Regions from separate parts of the Marinomonas sp. NPDC078689 genome, predicted to be linked through region 1. Evidence: predicted binding sites of a transcription regulator. Region 1 holds the regulator's gene; the other holds the start of a gene.
What was found. Region 1 encodes LexA, which represses DNA repair genes until DNA is damaged. Its sites were predicted from a motif close to TACTGTNTANNTANACAGTA; they were not measured.
Positions count from the first base shown of each region.

Region 2: uvrA (excinuclease ABC subunit UvrA) is a predicted target of LexA. The motif match lies at 1,380-1,399, and genes of this name have one in related genera.

Region 1 covers NZ_JBITUJ010000003.1:255,774-266,240, reverse strand. The annotation lists gene ACIGBN_RS07465 (glutamine--tRNA ligase/YqeY domain fusion protein) at 1-666, shown strand, start outside; gene cysS (cysteine--tRNA ligase) at 672-2,054, shown strand; gene ACIGBN_RS07455 (universal stress protein) at 2,106-2,543, opposite strand; gene ACIGBN_RS07450 (hypothetical protein) at 2,604-3,086, shown strand; gene ACIGBN_RS07445 (DNA topoisomerase I) at 3,088-3,873, opposite strand; gene topA (type I DNA topoisomerase) at 4,079-6,709, shown strand; gene ACIGBN_RS07435 (DUF6586 family protein) at 6,706-7,176, shown strand; gene ACIGBN_RS07430 (hypothetical protein) at 7,179-7,445, shown strand; gene lexA (transcriptional repressor LexA) at 7,493-8,113, opposite strand; gene dinG (ATP-dependent DNA helicase DinG) at 8,184-10,307, shown strand; gene ACIGBN_RS07415 (DEAD/DEAH box helicase) at 10,406-10,467, shown strand, end outside.
Region 2 covers NZ_JBITUJ010000012.1:24,657-35,123, forward strand. The annotation lists gene ACIGBN_RS15930 (MFS transporter) at 1-1,295, opposite strand, end outside; gene uvrA (excinuclease ABC subunit UvrA) at 1,454-4,276, shown strand; gene rplQ (50S ribosomal protein L17) at 4,410-4,787, opposite strand; gene ACIGBN_RS15945 (DNA-directed RNA polymerase subunit alpha) at 4,830-5,834, opposite strand; gene rpsD (30S ribosomal protein S4) at 5,868-6,488, opposite strand; gene rpsK (30S ribosomal protein S11) at 6,505-6,897, opposite strand; gene rpsM (30S ribosomal protein S13) at 6,963-7,319, opposite strand; gene rpmJ (50S ribosomal protein L36) at 7,444-7,557, opposite strand; gene secY (preprotein translocase subunit SecY) at 7,576-8,907, opposite strand; gene rplO (50S ribosomal protein L15) at 8,908-9,342, opposite strand; gene rpmD (50S ribosomal protein L30) at 9,344-9,529, opposite strand; gene rpsE (30S ribosomal protein S5) at 9,536-10,036, opposite strand; gene rplR (50S ribosomal protein L18) at 10,048-10,398, opposite strand; gene rplF (50S ribosomal protein L6) at 10,409-10,467, opposite strand, start outside.

The DNA of each region.
Region 1 (10,467 bases):
GCGAATGCAAACCGCGCCATGGCGGTGTTAAACCCGATCAAGGTGACGCTAACCAACTACCCAGAAGACAAAGAAGAAATCTTCACGGTGAACAATCACCCGAAAAATGAAGACGCGGGACAGCGTGAAGTACCTTTTAGTAAGACACTTTACATTGACGCGGCTGACTTTGCCGAAGAGCCACCACGTAAATGGAAGCGTTTGACGCTTGATGGTGCCGTTCGTCTGCGTGGCGGTTATGTGATTACCTGTGACCAAGCCATTAAAAATGACGCGGGTGAGGTGGTTGAGCTTCTTTGTCGCTACGACGAAAACACCTTGGGCGTAAACCCTGAAGGCTATAAGCCAAAAGGGGTGATCCATTGGGTGAGCGCGAAACACGCGGTTGATGCAAGGGTTAACTTGTACGATCGATTGTTTAATAACGATGCGCCTGATGCGAACTACGAAGATAAAACCTTCTTAGATTTCATTAATGAAGATTCTTTGACGGTGTTAACGAACGCCAAAGTGGAGCCGTCGTTGTTGGCGTCTGAAAAAGGCCAAGGCTTCCAATTTGAACGCGAAGGTTACTTCTGTCGTGACCTAAAAGAAGACGGCATTGTGTTCAACCGTACTGTTACGCTGCGCGATTCTTGGGCAAAAATTGAAGCAAAAGGGAAATAATTGAGATGTTGAAGATTTACAACACCCTAAGTGGGAAGAAAGAAATTTTCAAGCCAATTGAAGAAGGCAAAGTCGGCATGTATGTCTGTGGTAACACTGTCTACGACTATTGCCATATTGGTCACGCTCGAGCGATGATTTCCTTTGATGTGATTTCTCGTTTTATTCGTCACCTCGGTTATGAGTTGAACTATGTGCGCAATATCACGGATGTGGATGATAAAATCATCAAACGCGCAGAAGAAAACAACGAATCGACTCAGGCGCTGACTGAGCGAATGATTGCGGCGCAGCGTGAAGACGAATTGCGTCTTGGCAACAAAATGCCAGACCGCGAGCCGAAAGCCACAGAGTTCATGCAAGAAATCATCGACATGATTCAAGTGCTTATTGATAAAGGGTTTGCCTACCATGGGGCGTCAGGGGATGTGTATTACCGCACTGAAGCCTTCAAAGAGTATGGCAAGCTAAATAATCGTAAGCTTGAAGACATGTTGGCGGGGGCGCGCATCGATGTTGAAGTGGCAAAAGAGCATCCGGCCGATTTCGTTTTGTGGAAGCAAGCGAAAGAAGGCGAAGTGTCTTGGCCATCTCCTTGGGGGATAGGTCGTCCAGGTTGGCACATCGAGTGTTCTGCCATGTCGACAAATTGCCTAGGCAGTCATTTTGATATTCATGGTGGCGGCCCCGATCTTAAGTTTCCGCATCATGAGAACGAAATTGCTCAGTCTGAAGCGGCAACGGGCAAGGATTACGTTAATTACTGGGTACATTGTGGCGCGGTTCGTGTTAACAATGAGAAAATGTCAAAATCGCTGGGTAACTTCTTTACCGTGCGCGATGTGTTGGCAAAGTACAACCCTGAAGTGGTTCGTTATTTGATGGTGTCTAGCCAATATCGAAGCGCGATTGATTATTCTGATCAAAGCCTCAATGAGGCAAAAGTTGCATTAGAGCGCCTTTACACCGCATTGCGAGGTCAAGCGGCCTCTGCTGAGTATGTTCCTACGGAATTTACTGAGCGCTTTGAAACGGCGATGAAGGACGACTTTAATACGGCGGTTGCTGTGTCTGTGTTGTTTGAATTGGTTCGTGAGCTGAATAAAGCGAAAACGGACAATGTTGCTCAGGCGGAATTGTTGGCGGCAGAGTTGTTGGCATTGGCCGATTTGCTTGGTTTGCTTAAGCAAGATCCAGAGTACTTCTTACAGAACAGTACGGTTTCTGAAGGATTGGACGAAGCGGGCATTCAAGCCTTGATTGATGAGCGTACTCAAGCTCGTAAAGATAAAAACTTTGCGCGCAGTGATGAAATTCGTGATGAATTAGCGGATCAAGGTATTGAGTTGCTGGACAGCCGAGAAGGGACTTCCTGGACTCGACGCTAACGTTAGTAGAATAAAAGGCGATACCTGCACATATCAGGTATCGCCTTTTTTTTATTGCTCTTTTTGCACTCGTACTGCCAGCACGTCGCAAGGCGCGCCATGCAGAACGCCATTGGCAGTGGAACCAAGAAGCAATGCGAGGCCATGTCGTCCGTGGCTACCGACAGTGATAAGGTCTACGTGTTTTTCTTCCGCAATGCGGTGAATTTCACTTTCAATACCACCTTGTGTGACGCATGTTTCAGCCACTGTGATGTCAAGTTGCTCTTGTAGCATGGACATGCGCTCTTTAGCGGTGTCTTGTAGCTGTTTTTGAATGTCGGTTATGTCAATGGGTACGTCACCGCCATAGGCGTAGTTTAATGACTCTATGACGTGTACGATGATCAACTCTGCTCCTAGTGAAGAACATAGGGACGCGGCTTTGTTGGCCACCTTGATGCTTTCATCAGTGAGATCGACTGCAAGTAAAACTCGTTTGTACAACATAAAAACCTCCAAATTCAACGGTATAATTAATTTTAGTCCAAAAATATAAAGAGACGCTTAATGACTGCGCTAATTGTTGTGCTTATTACACTATCCCTTATGGGTTCCGCGTTGTGGATCATGCCTCCGAAGCAAGAGCGACGTCGGATGGCACTAAGGATGCTTGCAAGACAGCATAATCTTATTGTGCAGCTTACATCAATCGGGCTGCCAGACAAGTGGGATAAATCAAAGGAAGCGCATAAAGTGTGTGGTTATGCGCATTATCGCGCCAAACCCTTGGAGCAGATGACCGATAAAGTGCTCTTGCTTACCTACGATGTGTGGAAATATCAAGAAGTTACTGCTGGCTGGTGGTCTAACCAAATACTGCCGTTAAGTGACCAAGATAAGGCCAATTTGGCGTTATTGTTGAACTCGGTAATGGCGATAGAAATTTCGCGCGAATCTGTCGTCGCCTATTGGCAAGAGGCGGGAGGAGAGGAAATGGTCGACGTGATGGCGAAATTACTGCCTTCCTTAGCAGAAATGCCATTGAAATAAATCAGTGGCGCTCAGGTTTATCGTTGATCAAATCGGAAGCGCCTTCGTTGCTGTTCAGATTTTGAAGGAGTTGGCTTAAGGCTTCTTCTTGGTTTTCTGTGTCCTGTATGGCTTCAATTTTAGGGGCGATGATTTGTTTCATCTTGTCGGTGACAAAGGTCTGTAAAGCTTTCTTTTCCGGCCTTTCGATGGGGTCGGATTTAAGGTGAGACAAAATCACACCATACAAGGTCTGCGCGACACGAACATCGCCACTTTCGAAGTTTTTATTGGCTTGCACAATTTGGCGATTGAGTTGCACCCACAAGTTTAACCAGCGCAAATAGTCGTAACATGCCTTATAGTGTGCGTTGCTAAGGCGGCCTCGACGTCTTAAGAAAAGCAACATTTTGGCTACTTTTGTTAGGCGCTCTTTGTAATTGGCTTTTTGCTGAAAACTCAGAGGGCTAGGTGTTGGGTTGAATTCAATGGGTTCTGCATTGCGATCGTCTTCTGCTTTGGCAATGCGAACTTCTGTGCGTTCGACGTCGTCTGTGTATTGTAATAATTCGCGCAAGGTATCAATGTAATAATCGTACAGGGCGTCACTGGCAATGGTGTCCGTATCAATGTCTTTTAGACTTTGTAAATGGTACTCCACGCGATCCGCTCGATTGGATAACTGAAGTTGTCTAAAACGACGTTCGGTCTGTTCTTTTTCTTTTTGGTGCGCGCGTGAACCAATGACGACGGAAAGCACCACAATAATCATTAAAATAGCAATTGTAAGAATTTGTAGGAGTGCCATGATTGTCCTTAAGCAATGAATTCAGTATGTTAAATAAGAAATACTGGATTCAGCAAGCGATAATGTGAGAAACAATACAGTGATCGCTTGTCATATAAAAGGTGTTTGCTTAATATCAGCGCCCCGAAAGGCTAAACTACACTCACGTAGATTTGCAGACGTACATACATTTTGCAGACGGACTTAATAAGGCTTATACAGTTCAATGGGAAAATCACTGGTTATCGTGGAATCGCCCGCTAAGGCGAAAACCATCAATAAATACCTAGGCAACGATTATGTTGTTAAATCGAGTGTGGGACACATTCGAGACTTACCTTCGGGTACAACAGCAAAATCAACTCCGCAGGAGCGCGCAAAACAAGCGGCCCTGACGCGAAAGATGAGCCCGGAAGAAAAGGTTGAGCACAAGCGTCGCAAATCTCGTCAGCAGTTGATTTCGCGCATGGGTGTCGACCCTGAAAATAACTGGGAAGCGCATTACGAAGTGCTTCCAGGTAAAGAAAAGGTGGTGGATGAATTACGCCGCCTTGCTAAAAATGCTGACACTATTTATCTCGCAACCGATTTGGATAGAGAGGGTGAGGCCATTGCATGGCACCTTCGTGAAGCCATCGGTGGCGACGACAGTCGCTATAAACGCGTGGTGTTTAACGAGATTACTAAAAAAGCCATTCAAGCGGCGTTTGAAACCCCATCCGAACTGGATATGAACCGTGTAAATGCACAGCAAGCGCGTCGTTTCTTAGATCGCGTTGTTGGCTTCATGGTCTCGCCATTATTGTGGGCGAAAGTGGCTCGTGGCTTGTCCGCAGGTCGCGTTCAGTCGGTTGCGGTGCGCTTGATCGTAGAGCGAGAAAAAGAAATTCGTGCTTTTGTTCCTGATGAATTTTGGGAATTGGACGCAGAGCTCACCACGCCAGCCAAAGACACAATCAAATTTGCCGCGGTAAAATATCAGGGCAAAGAATACCGTCCTGAAAGCCAGGCGCAATCTGATGAGCATGTCGCGCGTTTGAACGGCGCTCAGTATCTGGTCAGCAATCGCGAAGACAAGCCGACTAGCAGCAAGCCTTCCGCTCCGTTTATTACCTCGACGTTGCAGCAAGCCGCCAGCACTCGTCTTGGTTATGGCGTGAAGAAAACCATGATGTTGGCTCAGCGTTTGTACGAAGCGGGTTACATCACTTACATGCGTACCGACTCGACCAATTTGAGTTTGGAAGCGGTTGATGCCTTGCGTGGTTACATTGTTGAGAAGTTCGGCAAAGACTATTTGCCAGAAGAACCGATTCGATACAGCAGCAAAGAAGGCGCTCAAGAGGCCCACGAGGCGATTCGTCCTTCTGATGTCAGTGTGCGTCAAGAAGACCTGCTAAGCATGGAGAAAGACGCTCACCGCCTGTATGAGTTGATTCGTGCACAGTTTATGGCGTGTCAGATGACTCCAGCGCTTTACACCTCCACCACGGTGACGGTAACCGCCGGCGATTATGAGTTTAAGGCCAAAGGGCGTATTTTACGTTTTGATGGTTACACTCGTGCGATGCAGGGTGTTGTGAAAAAAGGCGATGACAATATTCTGCCTGATGTATCAAAAGGCGAGACCTTGTCTCTTGAGTCCTTGTTGCCAGAACAGCACTTTACTAAGCCGTCAGCGCGCTTTAGTGAAGCGAGTTTGGTAAAAGAGCTTGAAAAGCGTGGCATCGGCCGACCATCTACCTACGCCTCGATTATTTCTACCATCCAAGATCGTGGTTATGTTCGCGTTGAAAACCGTCGTTTTTATGCCGAAAAAATGGGCGACATTGTCACCGAGAGGCTAGTAGGGAGTTTCCACTCCTTAATGAATTACAGTTTTACCGCGCAAATGGAAGAGCAGCTTGATGAAGTCGCAGAAGGTCGCGAGAACTGGATTGAAGCGCTGAATGCCTTTTATCAAGGATTTAGCAGTGTGTTGGCGAAAGCAGAAGACCCAGAAGAGGGGATGCTGCTGAATGCACCAACACCAACGGACATCGAATGTCCGACTTGTTCACGTCCAATGCAGATTCGTACCGCGAGTACGGGTGTGTTTATGTCGTGTTCTGGTTACGCATTACCACCGAAAGAGCGTTGTAAAGCAACGATCAATCTAACTCGTGGTGAAGAAGCCGTGGCCGTTGATGACGACGAAGCGGAATCTAAAGCACTGATTAACAAGCGCCGTTGTAGTATCTGTAGTTCTGCAATGGACAGCTACTTGATGGACGAACATCGTAAGCTGCATGTCTGTGGTAATAACCCGACTTGCCCAGGTTACGAAGTGGAAGAAGGTACCTTTAAAATTAAAGGCTACGATGGTCCTGTGCTTGAGTGCGACAAGTGTGGCTCAGAGATGCAGCTTAAAACTGGACGATTTGGTAAGTATTTTGGCTGTACCAGCGAAGATTGTAAAAACACGCGTAAGTTGCTGAAAAGCGGCGAAGCGGCGCCACCGAAAATGGACCCTGTGCCTATGCCTGACCTTGCTTGTCAGAAAGTAGAAGACCATTATGTGCTGCGCGATGGGGCAACTGGTCTGTTCTTGGCGGCGAGCCAATTTCCACGTAAGCGAGAAACTCGAGCACCCTTGGTGAAAGAGTTGTTGCCTTACATGGAACAAATTGACCCTAAATATCACTTTTTCTCTACTGCGCCAGTGATGGATGCAGAAGGACGCCCGACCATTGTTCGTTACAGTCGTAAAACCAAAGAACAATACGTGATGACCGAGGAAGAAGGCAAACCAACGGGCTGGAAAGCATTTTATGTTGGTAAGCAGTGGGTGATCGAAGAAGGGAAGAAAAAGAAATGAGTGCGGCGACTCCGGCGAGTCTCACCAACCAAAAATTAGATTCGGCGCGTCGCTTCCTACGCCAAAGCCAAGACGGAAATGAGTCTTGGTTGAGCGTAGGGCTAGAAAGCGCGGCCATCTTTCATTTGCGAAGTGCGCTGAATGGTTTGTTGCAAGAGGTGAGTCTGGCGTACCAGCTCGCCTCTGGCTTGCAGCTAGAGAGTTTACTAAGAGAAGCGCAAGCTAACGGTGTTGTGGTGCCTGTATTAGCAGAATTGCAAGACTTGTCGTCACAGCCAAATTCTTGGTTAAATCAATTGGAGCAAGCTTACTTGGTTCAATTCGAATGTCGTTCATCGATGTTTGCGAAAGCCAGTGAGGCAAATTTGATTGGTCGTGGTGGAGATGACGGCGCATCGATTAATTTGTTTTTATCAAAGCTGACGGAGTTGGTGTTGCGTTTTAGAGAAGAGTCCTCAGAGTATTAAATATGAAAGAATCTTATCTCGAAATAGTTGAGCTGGATAACGGTGATATTGTGTTACGTCCGGTGGGCGACGAAGGCGAGACGACCGAGCCTTTGGCCACATTGAGCATTTCGGACGATACTAAAGATTATCTTAAAGAACGTTATTTTGAATTGGCTAAATGTATGTTTCATGCCGGCATTGATTTTGTTTATTCAGAAGAGCCAACGTTTGGCGATGAAACAGAACATCTAGACGATATGGATCTAAGGCCAAAAATTCTCCATTAAAAAAGGCGAAGTGTTTGCTTCGCCTTTTTTGTGTTTTGCTGGCTTAGTTAGATGGTTTGGCGAATGACGCCAACGGAGAGTCCTTCAATGGCAAACTCTTCGCTTTCTAAGTCCACAATGATGTCGTCAAAATCTTCATTCTCTGGTGCTAAGCGGATAATGCTGCCTTTTTGAAAGAAGCGTTTTACAGTGACTTCTTCTCCAATGCGCGCAACAACGATTTGCCCGTCTCGTATGGCGGTTGTTTTGTGCACGGCAAGTAAGTCGCCTTCCATAATGCCAATATTTTTCATACTGGTGCCTGAGACAGACAGAAGATAGTCTGCTTTAGGTGAGAACATGGCGGCAGGAACATTGACGTGAGACGCAATGTTTTCTTGGGCAAGAATCGGGAAGCCGGCGGCGACTTTACCAATAACAGGCAGCCCAGGCTCGATGTTTTCGGCGGGGGCTGGCTCTTCAAGTAAGCGGATGCCGCGTGATGCCCCAGAAAGCATTTCGATTGCGCCTTTCTTGGCAAGAGCCTTCAGGTGTTCTTCAGCGGCATTAGGGGATTTGAATCCTAGGCGGCTGGCGATTTCTGCGCGTGTCGGAGGAAAGCCAGTCTCGCTAATAAATTCGCGAATGGTTTCTAGTACGTCAGATTGTCTGTTGGTTAATTTAATCATAGCGCCATCTGGTTGTTTATACAGTAACTGTTATTATATACAGCATTATTCAAGATACTCAATAATTTAAATGCTTTCAGACGAACTAAAAACACAAATTCATCTTGCTTACCGCGCCTCACTGGAAGCAAAGTCCCATAAACCTAGGGTTGGTCAGCGTCAGATGATCGGCGCGATCGCTCGCACCTTGGGGAATATTAAACAAGACAGCGAAGGTGAACGCTTAGGTGAAAAGCACGTGGCTGTGGTTGAGGCCGGTACGGGTACGGGTAAAACTTTATCCTATTGCCTTGCGGCGATTCCGATTGCGAAGGCGCGTGGCCTCAAGTTGATTATTTCGACGGCTACCGTGGCGTTGCAAGAGCAGATTCTGCACAAGGAATTGCCTAATTTACTGGAACACACGGCTTTAAGCTTTAAATACACCTTGGCAAAAGGGCGTGGGCGCTATCTTTGTTTGAATAACCTTGAAGGGTTTTTGAGCACAGAAGAGCAGGGCATGGAAGACATGTTTGCCGGTTTGTTTGAGCAGCATTTGCAGGTTGATGATGTGAATACGCCGCTTTATCAAGAGATGGATCTTGCCTTGTCTAAAGGTGAGTGGGATGGCGACAAAGACAACTGGGAAGGCATTATCCGCGATCAGGATTGGCGCCGTCTGACCACGGATCATCAGCAGTGTACCAATCGCAATTGTGCGAATTATTCTGCTTGCCCATTTTTCAAAGCCCGCGGTGAGATTGAAGATGCCGACGTGATTGTTGCTAACCATGATTTGGTGTTGGCGGATCTTTCCCTTGGTGGCGGTGCTATTCTAACGCCGCCTAAAGAAACGATTTATGTTTTTGATGAAGGACATCACCTACCAGATAAAGCCATTGGTCATTTCCGTCATGAAGTGCGCTTGCAGCAAAGTATTACTTGGTTACGACAGTTAGAAAAAAATCTGGTGAACTTAAAGCAAGAGTTGACCGACGATGTCAGTTTGACCGGGCAGTTGTTGCTTAAAATTCCTCAGCAAATCCAAGCCATTGTGAATTTTATTCAGTATGCACAACAAGGTTTAGCGCCTTATATTCAAGGTTTGGGCTTGGATCAGGATAACAATCAGCATCGCTTTGAATTTGGGGTTATTCCCGATGAGTTGCGCCAGCTGGCGTATAGTTTGCAGACCTCATACCAAAAACTCTTCAATAATATTGAAAGTATTCAGGATGAGTGTAAAAAGACCAAACAAAATGAAGGGATGGGAGTGACGCCCGAAACGGCCGAAACTTGGCAGCCGATTTTGGGGGTGATTTTAGGCCGACTGGAGCAGTGTGTTGAGTTGTGGCGACTTTATTCTGCCGTGGATGATCAAAAGTACCCGCCTAATGCGCGTTGGTTAGTGGTCACAGGGCAGGGCATGGAGCAGGATATTGAGCTGGGTGGTTCGCCAATCTTGGCGGCGCACACCTTGCGTCAGCAGCTTTGGGATAAGTGTTTTGGCGCCGTTGTGACCTCGGCTACACTGACAGCGCTGAATCAATTTCATCGCTTCAATATGCGTTCTGGGGTGCCTCAAGAAAGCGAATACCTGCGCGTATTGAGCCCTTTTGACTTTCAAAAGCATGGTTTGTTGGTGATTCCAGACATGGAAAACGAACCGAATCGTGTGGAACAGCACACCAAAGAAATTGTCCAGTATCTTGATAAGCAAGTGGATAAGGAAAAAGGCAGTTTGGTATTGTTTTCTTCGCGTCGTCAAATGGAAGAAGTTGCGCAGTCTTTGGCACCAGGTTTGCAAGAAGTGCTGCTGATGCAAGGAGAGCAATCGAAACGGGTGATTTTAGATTCCCATCGTGCGCGCATTGATGCTGGTAAAGGTAGCCTGCTGTTTGGTTTGGCCAGTTTTGCGGAGGGGGTGGATTTACCAGGGAATTATTTGACCTGTGTTTACATCGCCAAGATTCCTTTTGCAGTACCGGATGACCCCGTTGAGGCGACGCTTGCCGAGTGGATTCAAAAACGTGGTGGTAACCCCTTTATGGAAATCACCATTCCGGATGCGTCATTGCGATTGGTGCAGGCGACAGGGCGCTTATTGCGCAGTGAGACCGACTCCGGTGAAATTCATATTTTAGACAAACGATTACGAACAAAACGCTATGGACAGCAGCTAATAAATAGTCTGCCACCTTATCGACAACAATAACTTACGAAAAGCAAGGGGTGATAAAGGCCTGTCATTTAGGTACACTCCACGCAAAGATACATAAACGTAAAATACATAAGAAGCATATAGATTCCAATATGGAAAACCAAAAGACAGAAACTACATCAGAGCAAAAACCAAAAGCCAAACGCCCACGTCG
Region 2 (10,467 bases), on a different contig from region 1:
TTAAGATAAGCGGTACGCTCATCTATAAAAATCTGCATGTCTTCCACCCCTTCCACATGGGAGAGCTGGTCTGCGAACGCAGTTATCGCTGCGTCATCGCCTTCTGGCAGGCTAAACGCCACGCTGCTCAGTTGTCGTATTGTAGGCTGGAATAAGCAGACTATCGACCACAAAAGCAATGCCAAACCAACGACGAGGAATAAACTGTTGCTGGAGAAGTGCTGTAATAGCCAGCCACCACCAATACCACCAATGAAGGAACCTAAAAATTGATGAGTAGAGAAAACCCCCATGGCCGTGCCGCGATAACCAACAGGTGCTAACTTACTAATCAGAGAAGGTAAGGTTGCTTCTAAGGTATTGAAGCCAACAAAATAAGCCCATAGCAATAGCCCAAAAGCCCATAAGTATGGTGCCCATTGTAGCAACAAAGCACTAAAACCTAGTAATGCAACGACGCCAAAAACGACTTCTTTCATTTTGCCTTTGGCTTCTGCAATAATCACCAATGGTACCATACCCACAAAAGCAAAACCCATAATCGCTAGATACAACCAGCTATGGTGCGCCAATGGCAAACCGAATCGAGTGATTAATAAATGCGGCACAGTCACAAACAAGGCTGTCAGGCTGGCGTGTAGCAAGAGCACGCTAATATTCAAAAAGCGTAACTTGCTGTCTTTGATAACTTTTCCTAGAGCGACCGCGCTTGGTGTCGTATCTCGTCGGAAGGTATGCTGTACCACATTTGGCACCATAAAGAGCACCAAAGCGATGCCTAAAAAAGAAAAGCCAAACGATAAATAGAAAAGCCCAGACAAGCCAATCAGGTCAAATATCCAAGGACCTAATACCAGTGACAGCATAAAGGAAGCGCCAATACTAATGCCGACGGTCGCCATTGCTTTGGTTCGATTTTGCTCTCGCGTCACATCACTCAGAAGCGCCATTAAGGTACTAGCAATCGCCCCAGCGCCCTGTACGGCTCGACCAATAATCAATACGCTAATATCGGTGGCGTTGGCACAAATCAAACTGCCTAAAGCAAACAGTAATAGACCAATGACAATCACACGTTTACGGCCAATACGATCGGACCACATGCCCATCGGAATCTGTAGACACGCTTGAGTAAAACCGTAAATGCCAATTGCAGTACCGATTAAGGCTGCATCGGATCCGGTTAAGCCATCCGCGGCAACACTAATCACTGGCATAATAAGAAAAAGGCCTAGCATTCTAAACAAGTAGACTGATGCTAAGGCGAGAACAGAACGACGTTCGAGTACATCCATAAGGAGATTACAACCACTCAACTTAGGGTTTAAAAAAGAAAGATGCCTATTTTACTTAAAATACCGTTGAAGCTCTATTTCAAGTACTGTAAAAATAGACAGTTATTCTACCGACAACGATGTAAAACTTCTGTTGCTAAAACACTATTTGGAGACACATGGATACCATCACCATACGCGGAGCTCGCACCCACAATTTAAAAAATGTGGACTTAGACATCCCCAGAGACAAACTCGTGGTGATCACAGGTTTATCAGGTTCGGGAAAGTCATCACTTGCTTTCGACACCTTATATGCAGAGGGTCAACGACGCTATGTAGAATCCCTCTCTACGTACGCTCGTCAATTCTTATCCATGATGGAAAAGCCAGATATAGACCATATTGAAGGGCTTTCTCCCGCGATCTCCATAGAACAGAAATCCACGTCACATAACCCACGCTCAACGGTGGGTACGATCACAGAAATCTATGACTACCTACGTCTACTGTTTGCGCGAGCTGGCCAACCACGCTGTCCTGATCATGGCGAGCCTCTTGAGGCGCAGACCATATCACAAATGGTGGATAAGATAATCTCCCTCCCTGAGGAAACTAAAATGATGTTGCTTGCACCGATCGTGAAAGATCGTAAAGGCGAGCACCTTCATATTCTTAGTGACTTGTTATCTAAGGGATTTATTCGCGCACGTATTGACGGAATTGTGGTCGATTTAGACGATGCACCCACTTTAGAAAAAAATAAGAAACACACTATTGAGGTGGTTATTGACCGTTTTAAGGTTCGTAACGACCTACAACTTCGCTTGGCAGAGTCCTTTGAAACCTGTCTTGCGCTCTCTGACGGCATTGCCAAAGTCATCAATATGGACGACGACAAAGACGTTCATATTTTCTCCAGTAAATTTGCTTGCCCTGTTTGTGGATACAGTTTAACGGAATTGGAACCTCGTCTATTTTCTTTTAACAACCCAAATGGCGCCTGCCAGACTTGTGATGGTTTAGGCACGCACCAACTGTTCGATCCTGACCGAATCATCCAAGACGATACATTGACGCTGGCTGAAGGCGCTATTCGAGGTTGGGGACGACGTAGTATTTTCTACTATCAACAACTGACCGCTCTCGCGAAACATTATGGGTTTGATGTCGAGGCGAAATTTAAAGACATCCCGGTCGAGTTCCAAAACAAGATTCTAAAAGGGTCAGGAAAAGACAAGATAGACTTTGTCTACATCAATGAACGCGGCGACAAGATGATACGCTCACATGCGTTTGAGGGCGTTTTGCCTAACCTTCAACGCCGCTACCATGAAACAGAGTCTGATAGCGTCAGAGAAGATCTTTCCCAATACATCAGCACTCAATCTTGTCCAGAGTGTCATGGTTCGCGACTTAACCGCTCAGCAAGAAATGTCTTTATTAATGAGCAAACCTTGCCAGAGGTAGTGACCTACCCGATTGCAGAATGTCTTAGCTACTTTGAAGCGCTTGACCTACCCGGTGCCCGTGGCGAAATCGCTTCCAAAATTTTGAAAGAGATTCGTGACCGACTTACCTTCTTAGTCAATGTTGGCTTAGATTATTTAACCCTAGACCGCAAAGCAGATTCACTCTCTGGTGGAGAGGCTCAGCGTATCCGTCTCGCCAGCCAGATTGGCGCAGGCCTAGTTGGCGTTATGTATATTCTTGATGAACCCTCTATAGGACTTCACCAACGTGATAATGAGCGTTTGATTGAAACTTTAACGCGCTTACGGGACCTCGGTAATACCGTTATTGTTGTGGAGCACGATGAAGATGCCATTCGAGTCGCTGACTTTGTGGTTGATATCGGCCCTGGCGCAGGTATTCACGGCGGCGAAGTCATTGTCAGTGGCACTCCGCAAGACGTAATGGATTGTAAGGAATCTATTACTGGGCAATTTTTGACGGGCAAACGCAAGATTGAGATTCCTGAAATAAGAAACAAAGCAAAAGATGGCCACTCGCTGAACCTGATTGGCGCAACAGGAAACAACTTGAACAGCGTAGACCTCAAGATTCCTGTTGGCATCATGACTTGCGTTACCGGCGTCTCTGGCTCAGGAAAATCGACCTTAATAAATGGCACTCTGTATCCGTTGGCCTCAACGGCCTTAAATGGAGCCACCACACTCAAAGCAGCACCTCATGAGCGCATTGAAGGATTAGATCTATTCGATAAGTGCGTAGACATAAACCAAAGCCCAATTGGCAGAACGCCACGCTCTAACCCAGCAACCTATACGGGTATATTTACCCCAATGCGAGAGCTGTTCGCCGCCACTCAGGAAGCGCGTTCTCGTGGTTATAAGCCAGGCCGGTTTAGTTTTAATGTTAAAGGCGGACGCTGTGAAGCTTGCCAAGGTGACGGGGTTATTAAGGTCGAAATGCACTTTTTACCGGATGTCTATGTGCCTTGTGATGTTTGTAAAGGTAAGCGCTATAACCGCGAAACATTAGAAATACACTATAAAGGCAAAAATATTCATCAGTGTTTAGACATGACCATTGAAGACGCCAGAGACTTCTTTGATGCTGTGCCATCCATTGCCCGTAAGCTGCAAACCTTGATCGATGTAGGCTTGGGTTATATCAAACTGGGTCAAGCGGCAACGACGCTGTCTGGCGGTGAAGCACAACGAGTGAAGCTAGCCAAAGAGTTGTCTAAGCGCGATACTGGGCAGACACTGTATATCCTTGATGAGCCGACGACTGGCTTACATTTTGCGGATATTGAGCAACTTCTAAAGGTACTGCATCGCTTACGAGACCACGGCAATACCGTTGTCGTCATTGAACATAACCTAGACGTGATAAAAACCGCTGATTGGGTTGTTGACCTTGGTCCAGAAGGTGGCAGTGGTGGAGGCTATATTATCGCTGAAGGGACGCCGGAAGAGGTGGCTGAATCCAGCAACTCGCATACCGGTCGCTTCTTAAAAGGGATGTTGGCTTAATACTAAATGGCATGGGGTGCGCTAACTGGCGCCCTATTTCATAAAAAGCGGCTAAGCCGCTTTTTTTTGAGACAAATTTTAGGCACAAAAAAAGCCGAGCTTATTAGCTCGGCTTTTTTGTTACAAACTGATGTTACTCAGCTGCTTCCGCAACTGGTCTGTCGACCAATTCAACGTAAGCCATAGGTGCGTTATCACCTGCACGGAAGCCACATTTTAAAATGCGAACATAACCGCCAGGACGAGCTTGGTAACGAGGACCAAGTTCTGAGAACAATTTACCTACTGCATCTTTGCTACGAGTACGAGCAAAGGCAAGGCGACGATTCGCAACGGAATCTTCTTTCGCCAATGTGATCAAAGGCTCTGCAACACGGCGAAGTTCTTTGGCTTTCGGCAACGTAGTTTTAATAACTTCGTGTTCGAACAAAGAAGCAGCCATATTCTTGAACATCGCTTTGCGATGAGAGCTAGTACGGTTTAAGTGACGTCCACTCTTACGATGACGCATTTTACATTCCTTACCAAACTACGGTGGTCAGGGAACAATGACCTAGCGAGCTAGAACTTTGCTATCGTCTTTCAAACTAGCTGGTGGCCAGTTTTCTAGACGCATTCCCAAAGACAAACCACGCTGTGCTAAAACATCTTTGATTTCAGTTAACGACTTTTTACCTAGGTTAGGCGTCTTAAGAAGCTCAACCTCAGTACGTTGAATCAAATCACCGATGTAATAAATGTTCTCTGCTTTCAAACAGTTAGCACTGCGAACGGTCAACTCAAGATCATCAACCGGGCGTAGCAAAATTGGATCAATCTCATCCTCTTCTTCAACTACAGGCGCTTCACTCTCACTTTCAAGAGCAACAAAGACTGCGATCTGTTGTTGTAGAATAGTCGCTGCGCGACGGATAGCTTCTTCAGGGTCGATAGTACCGTTTGACTCGATATCTAAAACTAGCTTATCAAGGTCAGTACGTTGCTCTACACGAGCATTATCAACACTGTAGGCTACACGGCGAACAGGGCTGAATGAGGCATCCAGTTGCAAGCGACCGATAGGACGAGTCTCATCATCGCTAGCAACACGAGCGTCAGCAGGCTCATAACCACGACCACGAGCCACTTTGATCTGCATAGAAAGTTCAGCAGTATCGTCCAAGTGTGCAATTACATGGTCAGGGTTAGCGATCTCTGCATCAGCAACTAACTGGATATCACCAGCCGTTACGATACCAGGACCTTTTTTACTTAGAGTAAGAGTTGCTTCATCTTGCCCGTGTAGAGCGATCGCAACTCCTTTCAGGTTAAGAAGAATTTCAATGACATCTTCTTTAACCCCTTCAATTGCGCTGTATTCATGCAATACACCGTCGATTTCAACTTCAACAATTGCACAACCAGGCATTGAAGACAGTAGAATTCGGCGCAACGCATTACCTAAAGTGTGACCAAAACCACGTTCTAGTGGTTGAAGCGTCACTTTAGCTCGCGTTTTACCCAATTCCTGAACTTCAATGTTGCGTGGGGTTAACAATTCGCTCACTGAACGCTGCATAGATCCACCTATTTCTTAATCCTAATCACCGACTTACTTAGAGTAAAGTTCGACAATTAGGTTCTCATTAATTTCAGCTGATAAATCGGCACGTTCTGGAGCAGCTTTATAAGTTGCTTCCAGTTTAGTTGTATCAACTTCGATCCAATGGATCGACGTACGATTTTTAGATAGCTCTAGTGCGCTTTGAATACGCAATTGCTTCTTAGCTTTTTCACGGATAGACACAACATCACCAGCTTTAACTTGGTAAGATGGAATGTTAACCGTTGCGCCGTTTACTAGAATGCCTTTATGGCCTACTAGTTGGCGAGCTTCCGCACGTGTAGAACCAAAACCTGCGCGGTATACAACGTTATCTAAACGAGATTCTAAAAGTTGCAGAAGGTTTTCACCAGTAGCACCCTTTAGACGAGCAGCAGATTTGTAGTAGTTACGGAATTGTTTTTCAAGAACACCGTACATACGACGTACTTTTTGTTTCTCACGTAATTGTAAGCCGTAATCAGAAAGACGTCCGCGACGTGCGCCATGCACACCAGGAACAGTTTCTGCTTTACATTTCGACTCAAGAGCGCGTGAACCGCTCTTCAATTGCAAGTCGGTACCTTCACGACGAGACAACTTACAAGTTGGACCTATATAACGAGCCATGTATCTGTCTCCTCAGTTAAACGCGACGTTTCTTAGGTGGACGGCAACCGTTGTGCGGGATTGGCGTCACATCTGTGATGTTATTAATACGCAAGCCCAATGCATTCAATGCACGAACTGCGGACTCACGACCAGGACCAGGGCCCTTGATCATTACGTCGACGTTTTTAAGGCCAAATTCTTGTGCGACAGTACCGGCACGTTCCGCTGCTACTTGAGCTGCGAATGGTGTACTTTTACGAGATCCGCGAAAACCAGAACCACCTGCCGTAGCCCAAGACAAAGCATTGCCCTGGCGGTCGGTGATAGTCACGATCGTATTGTTGAATGAAGCGTGTACATGAGCAACACCATCAACAACCGTCTTTTTGACTTTTTTCTTGGTATTGCGCGTAGCTGGCTTAGCCATATTGCACTTTCCTATTTAATGCTCAGCTCTAGTGGACTTAGCAACTAGAGCGAAACGCGTTTATATTACTTACGAATAGGCTTACGAGGGCCTTTACGTGTACGAGCGTTCGTTTTGGTACGTTGACCACGAACAGGTAGACTGCGGCGATGGCGAATACCACGATTACAGCCAAGATCCATCAAGCGTTTGATAGACATGCTGACTTCACGGCGTAGATCACCTTCTACAGTATACTTAGCAACTTCGCCACGAAGTTCATCAAGGATATCATCACTCAAAGAACCAATTTTCGTAGTTTCTGCAACACCTGACGCGGCGCAAATTGCGCGCGAACGTGTGCGACCAATTCCGAAGATGTAAGTCAGAGAAATGACCGCATGTTTATTGTCAGGAATATTGACACCGGCTATACGAGCCATTCAATTCACTCCGTTGTTATGGACGATATCTAAATCATCACTTTACTTTCATGAGGGCGGCTGATTATGCCTATCTTTAGGCGAAAAATCAACCACCCTACCCTATCATCGAACGAACTTGCAATTAACCTTGACGCTGTTTGTGTCGAGGCTCAGTGCAAATCACTCGAACTGCACCGTTACGACGAACGATTTTACAGTTACGACAGATTTTCTTTACAGATGCACGTACTTTCATGTTCAACTCCAACCTATGCTAACGCATTAGGCCATTTGGACCATAACCAGTCAGATTAGATTTCTTCATTAACGACTCGTATTGATGACTCATTAAGTGACTTTGCACTTGCGACATAAAGTCCATGACAACCACCACTACGATCAACATAGAGGTACCGCCAAAGTAGAATGGAACATTCCACGCAACAACAAAGAACTGAGGCATCAGCGACACTAAAGTGATGTATAAAGCACCAAATAGAGTCAAACGAGTCATTACACCATCAATATATCGAGCTGTATGATCGCCTGGACGAATACCCGGCAAAAAAGCACCGGATTTTTTTAAGTTATCTGCCACATCTTTAGGGTTGAACACCAGCGCTGTATAGAAGAAGCAAAAGAAAACAATTGCGATTGCAAACAACAGCACATATAGAGGTTGTCCAGGAGCTAGAGCCAAAGAGATATTTTGCAACCATTCCATACCTTGTCCTTGACCAAACCATTGGCCAATAGACGCTGGAAACAGAAGGATACTAGAAGCGAAGATTGGTGGGATAACACCCGCCATATTCACTTTAAGAGGCAAATGACTCTTTTGTGCGGCAAACACCTTATTACCTTGCTGACGCTTCGCGTAATTGACTGTAATTCTACGTTGACCACGTTCGATGAAAACAACGAGCGCGATTGTCGCAACAGCTAATACACCAATAACCAACAGAGCAAGAATATTTATATCGCCTTGACGAGCCGATTCAAATGAACGACCTAGAGCAGATGGCAAACCAGCAACGATACCGGAGAAGATGATAATGGAAATACCATTACCAATTCCTTTTTCAGTCACTTGCTCACCTAGCCACATCAAGAACACCGTACCAGCAACGAGAGTCACAACGGCGACGCCGTAGAACTCAATACCATTACTGAACGAAATGCCCTGACTCGCTAAGCCGACTGCCATAGAGGCAGACTGAACAAGCGCTAACAGTACAGTGCCGTAGCGAGTGTATTGAGTAATCTTACGACGACCCGCCTCACCCTCTTTCTTCAACTGTTCTAGCTGCGGACTCACAACCGTTAATAACTGCATAATAATAGAGGCAGAAATATAGGGCAGAATCCCAAGCGCAAAAATACTCATACGCTCGAGTGCGCCCCCTGAGAATACGTTAAATAAACTCAGAATTGTGCCTTCATTTTGATTAAACAGGGCAGACAATCTATCTGGGTTAATACCCGGAACAGGGATGTGTGCACCAATTCGGTATACAATAATTGCTAAGAATACAAAGCGGATACGCGACCAAAGTTCGCCTAATCCATTTTGTACACCAGCTGGTAGTGAGCCACGCTTTGCCATTTATTCCTCGACTTTTCCGCCGGCAGCTTCAATAGCAGCACGAGCACCTTTAGTCACTTTAAGACCACGAACGGTAACGGCTTTGTCGATAGAACCAGACAAAATTACACGTGCTGTCTTAATTTGATGACCAAGAATGTCGGCGCTTTTAAGAGCAGCCAAATCTACAACTTCAGCATTTACAGCAGCAAGTTCGTTTAAACGAACTTCAGCAACATACTTTGCCTGACGTGAAGTAAAACCAAATTTTGGCAGACGACGCTGCAATGGCATTTGACCGCCTTCAAAACCAGGTTTTACTGAGCCACCAGAGCGAGACTTAAGACCTTTATGGCCACGTCCGCCTGTTTTGCCCAAGCCGCTACCAATACCGCGACCGACACGTTTCGGAGCATGTTTGCTACCTTCGCCAGGACGAAGCGTATTTAAGAACATGTTATTCTCCTACTACTTTAACCATGTAATAAACTTTATTAACCATACCACGTACTGCTGGAGTATCTTCCAGCTCACGTGTTTGGCCAACTTTACGCAAACCCAAGCCTTTAACTGTTTCACGGTGCTTTGGAAGACGACCGATCGGGCTACGGGTTAGTTGAACTGTGATGGTATTATTCGCCATAACACATTACCCCAAAATTTGATCGACTGACTTACCGCGTTTAGCCGCGATTTGCTCAGGTGCTTTCATATCTTGCAAACCTTTGATCGTAGCGCGAACTACGTTTACTGGGTTTGTAGATCCGTAACATTTTGCCAATACGTTGTGTACGCCTGCAATTTCAAGAACTGCACGCATAGCACCACCGGCAATGATACCAGTACCTTGAGAAGCTGGTTGCATGTAAACTTTAGAAGCTCCATGAACTGCTTTAACTGGATACTGTAAAGTATCACCGTCAAGTTTAACTGAAACCATGTTGCGACGAGCTTGTTCCATCGCTTTTTGGATAGCTTGAGGGACTTCACGCGCTTTACCGCGACCGAAGCCAACCTTACCATTTCCATCACCAACGACTGTCAAAGCAGTGAAAGAGAAGATACGACCACCCTTCACAACTTTAGCAACGCGGTTTACTTGAACTAGCTTCTCTTGGAGGTCGCTAGTTTGTTGATCATTAACTGCCATTTGCTACCCCTTTAGAACTCTAGACCGGCTTCACGTGCTGCGTCAGCAAGAGCTTGAACGCGGCCATGGTATTTGAAGCCAGAACGGTCAAAAGCGACCGAAGTGACACCTGCTTCTTTAGCGCGTGTAGCAATCAAAGTACCGACTTGTTGAGCCGCTGCTTTGTTGCCAGTCGCTGTAGCACGTAGAGTTTCTTCCAGAGTAGAAGCACTAGCTAGTACTTTGCTACCGCAAGGAGAAATCACTTGAGCATACATATGACGTGGCGTGCGATGTACAGTAAGACGATTCGCACCTAGCTCACGAATATGTAGGCGCGCACGGCGTGCACGACGAATTCGAGATTGTTTCTTAGTGTTCATGAATGCTTACCTACTTCTTCTTAGCTTCTTTACGACGAACATTTTCGTCAGCATAGCGAACACCTTTGC